3 regions of the Shewanella sp. MR-4 genome follow, and region 2 is predicted to be linked to each of the others. Evidence: predicted binding sites of a transcription regulator. Region 2 holds the regulator's gene; each other region holds the start of a gene.

Region 1 (4,762 bases), 1.7 Mb from region 2:
ACTCTATTTTGCGCGCTCAAGGGAAGAGTTACTCAAGGCCAGTGCTACCGCTAACCCCAAGGAAATCGGTAACACCGGATTTTGGGTCACGACCAACAATAACACCGCCAAAAAACGGGCGATTTTAGTCGAAGCCTTAATGCAATTTGGCTGCGATGCCCAAATCGCCAACGGCATTGCCGAACGCGTATAACGCCTTTATCGACGCCGCAATGATGCGGCGTTTCCATTTAATTAACCGATTTTCCAGTAGGAGAGGATCAGGTGGCAATACATCAACGGGCAGGACAAACCGCGAGTCAGACGGATCTGGTGAATATTCCAAAGCTGATGAGCCATTATTACAGCATCAAACCTAATGTGGATGCTGCCGAGCAACGTGTGACGTTCGGGACCTCGGGTCACCGTGGAACGGCGTTTCAAGCAAGTTTTAACCAAGACCATATTTGGGCGATCACTCAGGCCGTGGTGGATTATCGCCAATCGGTGAATATCGACGGCCCGCTATTTTTAGGTATCGATACCCACGCCTTATCTTATGCGGCTTACGTGTCGGCGATTGAAGTGTTAGCCGCCAATAAGGTGACTGTGCATATTCAGCAAAATGATAGCTTTACCCCCACACCTGTGGTGTCCCATGCCATTATTTGCGCTAATCGTGAAGCGGCGCTGAGTGGCGCCGCGTTAAGCGATGGTTTGATTATTACGCCATCCCATAATCCACCGCAGGATGGTGGTATCAAGTACAATCCTCCCCATGGCGGCCCAGCCGAAGGCAATATCACAGCGTGGATTGAGTCCCGTGCTAATGATTACCTGCGCGCAGGGCTTAAGGGCGTTAATAAGCTGGCTTATGCCGATGCGTTAACTTCGGGTTATGTGCATGCCATTGATTTGATCACGCCCTATGTCGCGGATTTAGTCAATGTGGTCGATATGCACGCTATCGCTAAGGCTAAGCTGAAATTGGGCGTTGACCCATTAGGCGGCTCGGGTATTCATTATTGGGCACCGATTGCCAAGCACTATGGCATTGATATCACCTTAGTTAACGATAAGGTCGACCCAAGTTTTAGCTTTATGTCGCTCGATAAAGACGGCAAGATCCGTATGGATTGCTCTTCTCCCTATGCGATGGCAGGCTTACTTGCCCACAAAGAATCCTTCGATTTATGCGTTGGTAACGATCCTGACTACGACAGACACGGCATCGTGTGTCCGGGCACAGGGCTGATGGATCCCAACCACTATTTAGCGGTAGCAATTGATTATTTGCTGACCCACAGACCCGAATGGAGCGAGCAGTTAGCCATCGGCAAGACGCTGGTATCGAGCGCGCTTATCGATAAAATCTGTACCTTCCATGGCAAAAAATTACTCGAAGTCCCTGTCGGCTTTAAGTGGTTCGTCGATGGGTTAGCCGAGGCGACTATTGCCTTTGGTGGTGAGGAGAGTGCGGGCGCGGCGTTCCTGCGCCGTGATGGCACGACTTGGTGTACCGACAAAGACGGTTTTATTCTGGTACTGCTAGCGGCCGAAATGCTCGCGGTTACTGGCAAGACGCCTGGGCAACGCCATCAAGAATTAGTGGCGCAATTCGGTCAAAGCTTCTACAAGCGTATCGACAGCCCGATTAGTCTTGAGAACAAAGCCAAATTTGCCAAGCTTAATGCCGAGACCTTAAACGCTACTATGCTGGCGGGTGAGAAGATTGATGCCGTATTGACCCACGCCCCAGGTAACAATGCCTCGATAGGTGGCATTAAAGTGACGACGGCCAATGGTTGGTTCGCGGCGCGGCCGTCGGGCACTGAGGCGTTATTTAAGATTTACGGTGAGAGCTTTATCAGTGAGCAGCATCTTGCCGATATCATTAAGGACGCACAGGCCTTGATTGATAAGGCGCTTAGCGCCTGACCTAGCAGTTAAGCATTCTTTTTACCGATAAAAAACGCACTCATGGAAATCCTATGAGTGCGTTTTTATTTGCAGCGATGAGAAGCCAAGCCTTTCACGCAGATGCTAAATGGTGATGATCAATACTCGAGATGGCAACTTGGTAAGTTGTTCTTATCGATATAGTTTTGATGATATTCCTCTGCCACATGGAATTGCTGCAAAGGTACAATTTCAGTCACAATGTGGCGTAATCCCCAGCGGCCCGAGCGGGCAAAGGCCAGTTTAGAAGCTTCGGCCGTCGCTTTTTGCTCACGGTCATGGAAGAAAATGGTACTGCGGTACTGAGTGCCGATATCGCCGCCCTGCATATTGAGTGTGGTGGGGTTGTGGTTCTTCCAAAACACATCTAATAACTCGTCGTAGCTGACAATCGCAGGGTCAAATTCCACTTGCACGACTTCAGCATGGCCTGTCTTGCCTTTTTTGACTTCCTCATAGGTGGTCGCGTCGTTATTGCCACCCATATAGCCACAGGTCGCGTTGGTCACGCCGTTGACTTGTCTAAAGAAATACTCCACGCCCCAAAAACAGCCGGCACCGAAAGTTGCTAACGCCATGATAAATCCTGATAGAAGTCTAGATGGCTAAGGATTGTGATAAAACTCATGCCTAAAAGCAAGTGTGTCGACAAAATTAATCCTATGTCGACCAAAGGCGGCTAAGATGCTGTGGTTTTGCCGCGAAATGCGCTTGTTTGACCAGAATGACAGAGTAACGGCCCAAAAACTTGTGTTAGTATGGATGCGCTTTTTAAGGCGGGTAGCGATAAGTGCCATGAAACAGGCAGTTATTACCATCACACACGCCTTTAACACGCTATTATAAGGAGAATTCTGTGTTACAAGCTCTGTTAGATTCGAAGGATTTTCTCGCGCTGACCCTCGCCAATCCTGAAACCCTCGGAGATGAGTTTAGTTTCACCTTAGGGGAACATACTCGAGTCGAAGTGTGGGACACCGGCGTCATCGTTTTTGAGCCAGTACAAGCCCAAGGTAAGGATGTCATTCTCTCCTGCGGTGTCCACGGGAATGAAACCGCCCCCATCGAACTCTGCAATACCTTAATCAAACAGCTTCTCCAACAAAAAATCATCGCCAAACAACGCACGCTCTTTCTTATTGGTAACCCTTTAGCGATTAATAATGGGACTCGCATTATCGACGAGAACATGAATCGTCTGTTTAGTGGCGAGCATTCAAACCCACCGGGATTAGTGAATCCTGAGCGGGTGCGGGCAAAAAAATTAGAAGCCTATGTCGACCGCTTCTTTAAGGGCGCAGCAGCAGGGCGCCAGCGTATTCACTACGATTTACACACGGCGATGCGTGCGTCAAAACACGAAAAGTTTGCGATTTATCCCTATCGTCCCGGCCGTGCTTACAGCGCCGAGCAAATCATGTTTTTAGCGGCCAGTGGCGTCGATACTGTGTTATTTCACCATGAGCCGACGACCACCTTTAGTTATTTTTCCTCCGAGCAGTATGGCGCCGATGCCTTTACCATTGAATTAGGTAAGGTGTATCCCATGGGGCAAAACGATATGACGCGTTTTATTGCCGCCCAAGAGATGTTTATGCGCCTTATCACAGACAAACCCTTAGCGCTTGAGCCATTCTCAGCGGATAAGGTGAATCTGTATCAAGTATGTCGGGTGATTAACAAACATTTTGATGATTTTGAATTTACCTTCGCGACCGATGTCGAAAACTTCCGATCGTTCCCGAAAGGCTTTGTATTGGCCCGAGAGGGTGGGCAGGAAATTAAAGTCGAACAGGAATGTGAATCGATTGTCTTCCCCAATGCTAAGGTGCCCATCGGCAATCGCACTGTGATTTGCCTGATCCCTTCAGTCGCGCCAGATGTTCGCTAGTTTTGTAAAGCATTATATACATGCCCACAGGGGATTAGTTGTCGTTTGAACTGTGCCAACGGTTGATAGGTAGTTTACGTTAACGTAATGTTCATCCGGCATATTCGTATAAATTAGGCGTTGTGGATTTTCCATGGCGTAACGAGATAACAAGAGCACAATATGAGCAAAGCAACACTCAACACTGATACAGTGCACCGTGTCGGCTTCTTGGATAAGGCATCGCTTCACATTCCTATCCTTCGAATTCTACAAGCAGACGGCACTACCTATGAAACCGCGGTTTTGCCTGTAATAGATGAAGCCTTAGCCACCAAAATTTACGATACCTGCGTGTTTACGCGGGTACTCGACGAACGTATGTTAGGCGCGCAGCGTCAGGGCCGGATCAGCTTCTATATGACCTGTACAGGTGAAGAAGCGGCGATCGTCGGCAGTGTCGCGGCGCTGGACGCTGAGGACGTGATCCTCGCGCAATATCGTGAACATGCGGCGCTACGTTACCGTGGCTTTACCACTGAACAGTTTATGAACCAAATGTTCAGTAATGAGAAGGACTTAGGTAAAGGTCGCCAAATGCCAATTCATTACGGCTGCGCTGCGTTAAACTACCAAACCATCTCATCGCCACTGGCCACGCAAATCCCGCAAGCGACAGGTGTCGGTTATAGCCTGAAAATGCAAGGCAAACGTAATGTTGCCGTCTGTTATTTTGGTGAAGGCGCTGCGTCTGAAGGTGACTTCCACGCCGGCTTGAATATGGCTGCGGTGTTAAAATGCCCGGTGATTTTCTTCTGCCGTAACAATGGTTATGCGATTTCCACCCCAACCGAAGAACAGTTTGCTGGTAACGGTATCGCTAGCCGCGGTGTGGGTTACGGCATGCACACCATTCGTGTCGACGGTAACGATATGCTGGCGGTGTTAGCCGCG
Region 2 (4,762 bases):
AAAGTGTTCGACCACCAATGTAAGGTCTCACCGAGTTGAGGATCTTTGGCGATCACCGCGCCGCCCACCACATCGCTGTGACCATTGATGTACTTAGTGGTGGAGTGGATAACGATATCGGCACCGAGTAACAGCGGTTGCTGCAAAATGGGCGAGAGGAAAGTGTTGTCCACTACCACTAAAGCGCCCACTGCGTGGCTCGCCTTGGCGATAGCTTCGATATCGACGACTCGCAGCAGAGGGTTAGAGGGGGTTTCAATCCATACCATCTTAGGTTGCTGGGCGATGGCTTGCTCAAGCGCTTGAGCATCGGTTTGATCGACCACCAGCAGTTTAAATTGGCCTTTTTTCGCGAGGTTGGTGAATAAACGGTACGAACCGCCGTAACAATCGTGTGGAACCACCAGCAAGTCATCTGGGCCGAGCAAGGTAGTGACTAAGGTAATGGCTGCCATGCCAGTGCAAGTCACCACGCCAGTTGCGCCCTTTTCCAGCTTAGCTAAGGCATCACCTAAGATGCTGCGGGTAGGATTGCCGGAACGACTGTAATCAAATTCGCGAGGATTTTTATGACCATCGAAGGCGTAATTAGTCGACAGGTAAATTGGCGGCACCACCGCGCCATGCTGAGTATCGCTTTCGATACCCTGACGCACTGCTAATGTGGCTAATTGACGTTCGGTCACTAATTTGCCTGCGGTCATCGGGAACTCCTAAGTTCGCAAAGAGATGTCTGGACGTCTAAATGTACCTAAGCCCAGTGGCATCGTCAATAGGCGTTAAGACGTTTAGACGTCTAAACATAAAGAAATCTGTTTGCAATCACTAAGAAATAGTAGCAATAATTTGACTGTAATCTGTAAGGGTTTAAAATCTGCCCCGAATTTAGCGTTATAACAGGTGAGTCAATGACTGAATGGAATGGGGAATACATCAGCCCCTATGCTGAACATGGCAAGAAGAATGAACAAGTAAAGAAAATTACTGTGTCTATTCCGCTCAAAGTGCTAAAAGTCCTCACGGATGAACGTACCCGTCGTCAGGTCAACAACCTGCGCCACGCGACGAATAGCGAACTTTTGTGTGAAGCGTTTTTGCATGCCTACACCGGCCAGCCTCTGCCTAATGATGCCGATCTATCGAAGGATTGCCCAGACAGCATTCCCGCCGAAGCGAAACGGTTGATGGACGAGATGGGGATCGAGTGGGAAGATATGGAATAACGCTTAAGCGTCCAATATCCTACTTATCATTAGGGATCGTTAATACTCATCTTGCTTGATGGGTTAGAGTAACGATCCCTATTTTGTTTTGATGGAATCCTATGTTCTCCTTGATAGATCCACAAACGCTCGCCATTGCGTCTGTGATTGTGTTTTTAGGTGCCCTCACCCAGAGTCTGATTGGCTTTGGCCTTGCCGTGGTGGCGAGCCCGTTGCTGTATATTGTCGACCCCGAATTAGTGCCCGCCCCTGTGATTGTGATGGGTTTTTCCATCGCCCTACTCACCCTGCTGCGTGAACGCGGCCATTTAGAATTCAATGGTTTGCAATATGCGCTCATCGGTCGAGTGCCCGGAGGTTTTATCGGTGCCAGCCTGCTACTGTTTGCGCCGCAGCCGATTCTTGGTCTGGCGATTGCTGGCATTGTGGCAGTCGCCGTGGTGCTGAGCCTGTATAAATTGACTCTTCCCGTGAACAAAGCAACCCTGTTTGGCGCGGGCGTGGTCTCGGGGATCTTCGGTAATATCGCCGCCATTGGTGGTCCGCCGATGGCGATTCTGTTGGCGGGTAAGGATGCCTCCAAATTTCGCGCCGCATTGTCAGCCTTCTTTATCTTCAGCTCGACCATAGCCCTGGTCATTCTTGGGGTGACGGGTCTGCTCGAAATCAAGCATTTATGGTTATCCCTGATGCTGTTGCCATCAGTGTTTTTAGGCTATTTAGTGGCAGGCAAACTGGTGGGGAATGTGGATAAGCATAAGACCAAGATGGCCACCTTAGCCCTCTGCGCTATCAGCGCCTTAGTGCTCACGGTGAAATCTGTGATTGAGCTATTGCCGCAATAATTACCGCAATAAAATCCTGCTAATCGCCCCCATAAAAAAGCACCGTTAATCGGTGCTTTTTGCTTGCAGGGGATAGGTGATGTATCCCATCGATATTGCATTGAACCAAAACACTAACTTAGATAGCTTTGTCCCGCATATACAATAAAGTGTCTCAGTGCTAACACACCGGTTAAGCTGGCGCAGGCCACCATAATCATCGCCCCCTTGCTGTGGCGAGTCGCGGTCGGCAACAGCATAAACAACAGCGGAATACCAAAACCAATCCCGACCACGCCAATCCAGAATACGCTCGCCCACACGCCAGAGGTGAGTGATGCTAGCGCCGCAGCTGCCGCTCCGCCCTTAAAGTACAAGGCGCAGAACAACATAAACAGGAACATGATTTCGATTGCCATCACTGGCAGCTCTAAGCCATGCATTTTGGCTAAGGTCTTGTCGTGGCTATCGGTCTTGAACATCACCAGCGCCAGCACCGCATTAGCCGCCGCGCCCGCCGATAAACCAGAGACTAAAAACAGCGCTGGCAATACCGCAGTGTTCAACATCGGATAGGCATTCATGGCCGAAATTAAGAAGCCAGTATAAGCACCTACGCCAATCGCGAGGATAAACAGCAGCACTTCAATCGGTTTTCTAAAGGGCATCAGCAGCTTAGCGATAGGCACGAGGAAACCTAAGCCCCACTTTGGCAGCTCATCGCGCAGCACAAGAATCGCGTAGGCAAATGCCAAGGGGGAGTAAGCCAGTAGCGCTAACACCCCAATTGCCATTACAGACTGGAAGTTGTAGTTGATTAAAATCAGCCAAAAATGGAAAGGCTTCGTTAAATCAAACACTAAACATGCCAAGCCTAGGCAAATGGCCACTGGGCCAATAATAGCAGCGGCCTTGAGAATACTCGTCTCACCCTGCGCTTGCTCCTTATTAAACCAACGCAGACCAATGCCAATCAGCAAACTTCCGGCGGATAAGCCCGCCATAAACAGATACACGGCGATGATCCAATGCCAAGTAACGGGATCATATTGCGCCATATCGCCCCAAGTATTGTTCATAATCAAATCCCCCCTCTTTTGGTAGGAACGCGATATACCCTAGGCTGAGTGCCTAAATGGGTCTTATCTTGGTAAGTGATCTTAGTGTTGAGTAGCATAGCGACCTCACTCTGTGGATCGTTGGCATCGCCAAAGACTAAGGCATCGGTCGGACACACAGTCACACAGGCGGGCTCTTCACCTCGGGCTAAGCGCGTGTCCTTACAGAAGTTACACTTATCAGCCACTTTGGTTTCTGGATTCATAAAACGCACCTTGTAGGGGCACGCCGCCACGCAGTACATACAGCCCACACACTTATCGCCATGGATGGAGACAATCCCATCCTCACCCACATAGGCCGCCCCCGTTGGACACACCTTCACACAAGGCGCATCTTCACACTGCTGGCACGATACCCTGTGGTACTTAAAGTGCAGGTGTGGCATCTCGCCGAAGGGGCCCTCTACGCGCACTTGTAAGCGAGTCACGCCCTCGGGGACACCGTTTTCACTGCGGCAGGCCACGTTACAAGCTTGGCAGCCGATGCACTTGTTCTCATCGTGCACCATCACATATCTTTTCGTCATTTGAGCCTCCAATTAGCGTTTTGCCAGCGTGACGCCTGTCGTATGAATATTCATGCCACACACAGGGGCTGTTTGATGGGGCAATAAGTTTCCGCAGTGGATGCCTTTACCAGTCGCTCTAACCAACTCTTTGTTTTTAGAGCCAAAGCCCATATAGGCAAACACGGTATCGGGGCGAATGCCCGGGGTGACTAAGGCGTGGCCTTCTTCGCTACCCACGCTGCTGGTTAACCGAATCGGGTCGCCATTGCTGATCCCTAACTTGCCCGCCGTGACCGGATGCACCCAAATGGCGTTATCCGACATCAGGTTAGCTAACATGGGGATATTGTGAGTCGCACCATTGGTATGCACGGCGACCTTGCCTTGGATAAAGTACAGCTCGTCGGCTTTCTTCAAATGCACTTCGCGGAACTTAATCACCCCGCGTCCAGGCGCCATGGCCTCGACCTTGGCTGAGGTCAATTCAATCTTGCCACTTGGGGTTTTAAAGCTGAGCAAACTGCCGTAGGTGCCGTCTTCATCCACGGCTTTGGCATTAGCGTAGGCCTTAGTAAACTCGGCCACCATCTTAGGTTCGCGCAGCATGATGGGCTTACCAAAGCTGACAAAACCTTCATCCTTGATGCGGCGTAGCAGTGCGGTATCGCGATTCACCTGCAGCAGTTGCAGGGTTTCCATGTTATCCCAAGGGTAGAATTCACTTAGCCCTAGCTTATGGCCAATGTCCTTAAAGATTTGCCATGAGGGCTTAGTGTCGCCCAAGGTTTCCACCACGCGTTGGCGCACATAGTAGGCGGGATTTTTACCCGACTTGTCGGCGATTTCCTCATCACGCTCAAGGTAAGTCGACTCGGGTAAAATCACGTCGGCATAGGCGGCAGTTTCACTGATATACACATCGCAAACCGCTACAAAGTCGAGCTTTTTCAAGGCTTCAACCACACGCGCCCTGTCGGTCATCGTTTGCATGGGGTTGGTGCGAGACATTACCCAGCCGTGTAACTGATAGGGCACGGCAGTTAAGGTCGCATCGAGAATCGTTTGATAAATCCCGCCCGATGACC
Region 3 (4,762 bases), 1.5 Mb from region 2:
AGGGCTAATTCGATAGTGGGAAGAGAGGCGCGAAGACGTGCATCACTAGTGACGACGCCGTTGCTGACTGGCACATTGAGATCTTCACGAATAAGCACTCGCTTACCTTGGAGATCTAAATCTGACATATTGATAATTGCCATGGTAACGCTTCCTTTTATAATCAAAAAAACAAACTGGTTTTGCATCAATCGGTTAGCTTAGATAGCTACTCGGCACTCGACATCCCGTCGAATTGGCCACTAGGCTTAACCCATTGGTATAAATTCTTATCTTCAGCTTTGTTTAGCTGCAATCATCGCCAAACTGGTATCTAGCATACGATTTGCAAAGCCCCACTCGTTATCGCACCACAGCAACAGTTTAACCAACTGCCCTGCGCTCACCCGAGTTTGGGTGCCATCGACAATACTTGAGCGCGGATCATGGTTAAAATCACAGGATACGAGCGGCTCATCAGTATAGCCTAAGATACCGTTAAATCGTCCATTGGCGGCCAATTCTAACACTTGATTGACGGTCGCAATATCCACTGTTTTATCTAATGTTACCGAAAGATCGATAGCGGTAACGTTGATCGTGGGAACGCGCACCGAAATCGCCTCAAACTTGTCTTTCATGTGCGGCAAAATTCGCTCGATGCCGCGTGCAAGTTTAGTGTCGACTGGGATGATAGACTGGCCCGCAGCTCGGGTGCGGCGTAAGTCATCATGATAAGCATCAATCACTTGCTGATCGTTCATCGCCGAATGGATAGTGGTAATCGCGCCACTTTTCACACCAAAGTGTTTATCCAGTACATCGATAACGGGCACGATACAGTTGGTCGTACAAGAGGCGTTGGAGACCACGGTATGCTCGGCGCGCAGTAAGTCTTGGTTCACACCGTAAACGATAGTGCCATCAACATCGGCAGAAGAAGGGTGACTGATTAAGACCTGTTTGGCGCCTGCGTGGATATGGGCCTCGCAGCTGTTGCGATCTAAGATGGCGCCAGTCGCTTCATAGACGATATCGATATCCATCTCGTGCCAAGGCAACTTAGCAGGATCCGGTTCATGGAGAATTTTGATGACGTCATCGCCGATCAGCATCTGATCATCGACTAATTTGACTCTGGGCTGAAACCGACCGTGGGTAGTGTCGTACTGGGTCAGGTGAACAATGGCTTCGGGCTTAGCCAACTCGTTGATTGCGACAATTTGTATTTGCTGACGTTTTCCGGACTCATATAAAGCGCGAAGAATTGAGCGGCCAATACGACCATAACCATTGATTGCGACTCGGATCATTGAGGTCTTTATTTCCTCTTAACAATACTGCATATACAAAAACGGCCTGCAAACGATTGCAGGCCGCATTATACAGATTAACCTTTCAAAAGTTTAACCTTTTGTCGGTAATCTCATCACCTAAGCGATTAGCCTAGTGATTTTGCAGCATTCAGCACATTTTCAACGGTGAAACCGAAGTGCTTCAGCAGCACGTTGCCTGGCGCAGACTCACCGAAAGTGGTCATGCCAACAACAGTGCCTTCGAAACCAACATACTTGTACCAGAAGTCAGTATGGGCCGCTTCGATAGCGATACGCTTAGTCACAGCTTTTGGCAGTACAGATTCTTTGTAAGCGGCATCTTGCTTATCAAACTCAGTGTTTGATGGCATAGAAACAACGCGAACTTGTTTGCCTTGTTCGGTCAGCGCAGCTGCAGCTTCTACCGCTAATTGCACTTCACTACCGGTCGCAATCAGGATGTACTCAGGCGTACCTGCACAGTCTTGCAGTACGTAAGCGCCTTTTGCCACATTCGCTAATTGCTCAGCAGTACGTACTTGAGCCTTCAGGTTTTGACGGCTGAATACTAGCGATGTTGGTGCATGACGACGTTCGATAGCCGCTTTCCAAGCCACTGCGGTTTCAGCCGCGTCACATGGACGCCATACCGCCATGTTTGGCGTCATACGCAGGTTAGCTAATTGCTCAACTGGTTGGTGAGTTGGACCATCTTCACCTTGACCGATAGAGTCATGGGTATAAACGAAGATGTTTTGAATGCCCATCAGCGCAGACATACGTACTGCGTTACGTGCGTATTCCATGAACATCATGAAAGTCGCGCCGTAGTTGATGAAACCACCGTGGAGTGACACACCGTTCATGATGCCGCTCATACCGAACTCACGCACACCGTAGTACACGTAGTTACCCGCTGGATCTTCTTGAATACCTTTAGAACCTGCCCACAGGGTCAGGTTAGAACCCGCTAAGTCAGCACTGCCGCCTAACAGTTCAGGCAGAACTGCACCGAAGGCTGCAATCGCGTTTTGTGACGCTTTACGGCTCGCAATGCCTTCGCCTTTCGCTTGGCATTCTTGGATAAAGGCTTGTGCTTTGGCTTCAAAATCTGCTGGTAATTCACCTTTCAGAACACGGCGCTCGTATTCGGCAGCCAGTTCTGGGTAAGCTTTCGCGTAAGCGGCAAACTTGTCGTTCCATGCGGCTTCACGGGCGTTACCGGCTTCTTTAGCATCCCAACCTGCGTATACGTCGGCAGGGATTTCGAATGGCGCATGTGACCAGCCTAAGAATTCACGGGCCGCTGCGATTTCGGCATCACCTAATGGTGCGCCGTGGCAATCGTGGCTACCAGATTTGTTTGGAGAACCAAAACCGATAATGGTTTTGCAGCAGATCATGGTTGGCTTGTCGGTCACCGCTTTTGCCGCTTCGATAGCCGCGCGAATCGCATCGCTATCGTGACCATCAACGTTAGCAATCACATGCCAGCCGTATGATTCGAAACGTTTTGGCGTGTCATCGGTAAACCAGCCTTCAACATGACCGTCGATAGAGATGCCGTTGTCATCCCAAAATGCGATCAGTTTGCCTAGGCCTAAGGTACCAGCAAGAGAACAAGCCTCGTGGGAAATACCTTCCATCAAGCAGCCATCGCCGAGGAAGCAGTAAGTGTAGTGGTCAACAATCTCGTGACCTTCACGGTTAAACTGTGCCGCTAAGGTTTTTTCTGCAATCGCCATACCCACAGCGTTGCTGATCCCCGCCCCTAATGGGCCAGTGGTGGTTTCAACACCTGGGGTGTAACCGTATTCTGGGTGACCCGGAGTTTTTGAATGTAACTGACGGAATTGCTTCAGTTCATCGATAGGCAGGTCGTAGCCAGTCAGGTGTAATAAAGAGTAGATCAGCATAGATCCGTGACCGTTAGAGAGGATAAAACGATCTCTATCTACCCATTTCGGATTGTTCGGATTGTGCTTAAGGAAATCATTCCACAGCACTTCAGCAATATCTGCCATGCCCATTGGGGCGCCAGGGTGGCCTGAGTTTGCTTTTTGAACTGCATCCATACTTAACGCACGGATTGCGTTGGCGAGTACTTTACGGGAAGACATGCTCTCTCCTGCTTAATTTGTGGGGTCTAGCGGGCAATTTGGACGCATATTTTCCCCTACATAGCGAAGCGACGCAAACGAAAATTGCATTCCAATGCCCAGTCTGGTGGATTACACCTTTGAAGGTTTAGGCTAATTTCATCTTAAAACACATTAAACATATTTGTAATACAATAACTCAAATATGTTATATCCTTTATTACATTGCCCCCATAGCGATAAGGCTACAACCTTAGTTTTAGCCCAATTTAGCGGCGATTTACGTAACTCACATTGGTCAAAAACCACATACTGCTATCAATTCATTTAGTTAGAACAGGAACTCAAAACCTATAAACGCTCCCCGATTTGGGGCTTACCTCACTTTACACACAAATATTTAGTTTAGGGGGTGTCAACTAAGGGAAATTCCACTAAAATAGCCGTCTAGATGTAGATGCTTCTACACGTTTGATTGCTAACGACGAGATTTTCCTACTATGGCAAAGCACTTGTTTACTTCTGAGTCGGTCTCAGAAGGTCATCCCGATAAGATTGCAGATCAGATTTCTGATGCTGTGCTAGATGCGATTCTAGCCCAAGATCCTAAAGCACGTGTTGCGTGCGAAACCTATGTCAAAACTGGCATGGTATTAGTAGGTGGCGAAGTGACCACCTCTGCCTGGGTTGATATTGAAGAACTAACCCGTAAAACGGTTCGTGAAATTGGTTATGTCCATTCAGATATGGGCTTCGATGCCGATTCTTGCGCAGTATTAAATGCGATTGGTAAACAGTCTCCAGACATCAACCAAGGTGTTGACCGTGCCGATCCCAAAGAGCAAGGTGCCGGCGACCAAGGTTTAATGTTTGGTTATGCCAGCAACGAAACCGACATTCTGATGCCAGCGCCTATCACTTATGCCCACGCATTAGTGAAGCGTCAATCAGAAGTGCGTAAAGATGGCACTCTGCCATGGTTACGTCCAGATGCGAAAAGCCAAGTCACCTTCGCTTACGAAGACAACAAGATTGTTGGTATCGATGCGATCGTACTGTCTACCCAACACAGCCCTGATATCGCCCAAGCGGATCTGATCGAAGGCGTGATGGAAACCATCATCAAGCCAGTTCTGCCAGCACAATGGCTTAACAAAGACACTAAATACTTCATCAACCCAACTGGCCGTTTCGTTATCGGTGGTCCAATGGGTGACTGTGGTTTAACCGGTCGTAAGATCATCGTAGATACCTACGGTGGTATGGCGCGTCACGGTGGTGGTGCTTTCTCTGGTAAAGACCCATCAAAAGTTGACCGTAGTGCGGCCTATGCTGCCCGTTACGTAGCGAAAAACATCGTAGCTGCAG

What was found. Region 2 encodes MetJ, which represses methionine synthesis genes. Its sites were predicted from a motif close to TAGACGTCTAGACGTCTA; they were not measured.
Region 1: the regulator MetJ is predicted to act here: its motif matches at 2,529-2,546, upstream of msrA (peptide-methionine (S)-S-oxide reductase MsrA).
Region 3: the regulator MetJ is predicted to act here: its motif matches at 3,835-3,852, upstream of metK (methionine adenosyltransferase).

Annotation. Positions count from the first base shown of each region.
Region 1 covers NC_008321.1:2,415,525-2,420,286, reverse strand. Annotated here, with positions in the region: gene seqA (replication initiation negative regulator SeqA) at 1-193, shown strand, start outside; gene pgm (phosphoglucomutase (alpha-D-glucose-1,6-bisphosphate-dependent)) at 265-1,917, shown strand; gene msrA (peptide-methionine (S)-S-oxide reductase MsrA) at 2,037-2,516, opposite strand; gene astE (succinylglutamate desuccinylase) at 2,795-3,829, shown strand; gene SHEWMR4_RS10665 (thiamine pyrophosphate-dependent dehydrogenase E1 component subunit alpha) at 3,992-4,762, shown strand, end outside.
Region 2 covers NC_008321.1:4,112,351-4,117,112, forward strand. Annotated here, with positions in the region: gene metB (cystathionine gamma-synthase) at 1-686, opposite strand, end outside; gene metJ (met regulon transcriptional regulator MetJ) at 909-1,223, shown strand; gene SHEWMR4_RS17970 (sulfite exporter TauE/SafE family protein) at 1,325-2,068, shown strand; gene nrfD (NrfD/PsrC family molybdoenzyme membrane anchor subunit) at 2,182-3,126, opposite strand; gene SHEWMR4_RS17980 (4Fe-4S dicluster domain-containing protein) at 3,129-3,695, opposite strand; gene phsA (thiosulfate reductase PhsA) at 3,708-4,762, opposite strand, start outside.
Region 3 covers NC_008321.1:897,421-902,182, reverse strand. Annotated here, with positions in the region: gene SHEWMR4_RS04035 (phosphoglycerate kinase) at 1-143, opposite strand, end outside; gene epd (erythrose-4-phosphate dehydrogenase) at 276-1,292, opposite strand; gene tkt (transketolase) at 1,421-3,415, opposite strand; gene metK (methionine adenosyltransferase) at 3,895-4,762, shown strand, end outside.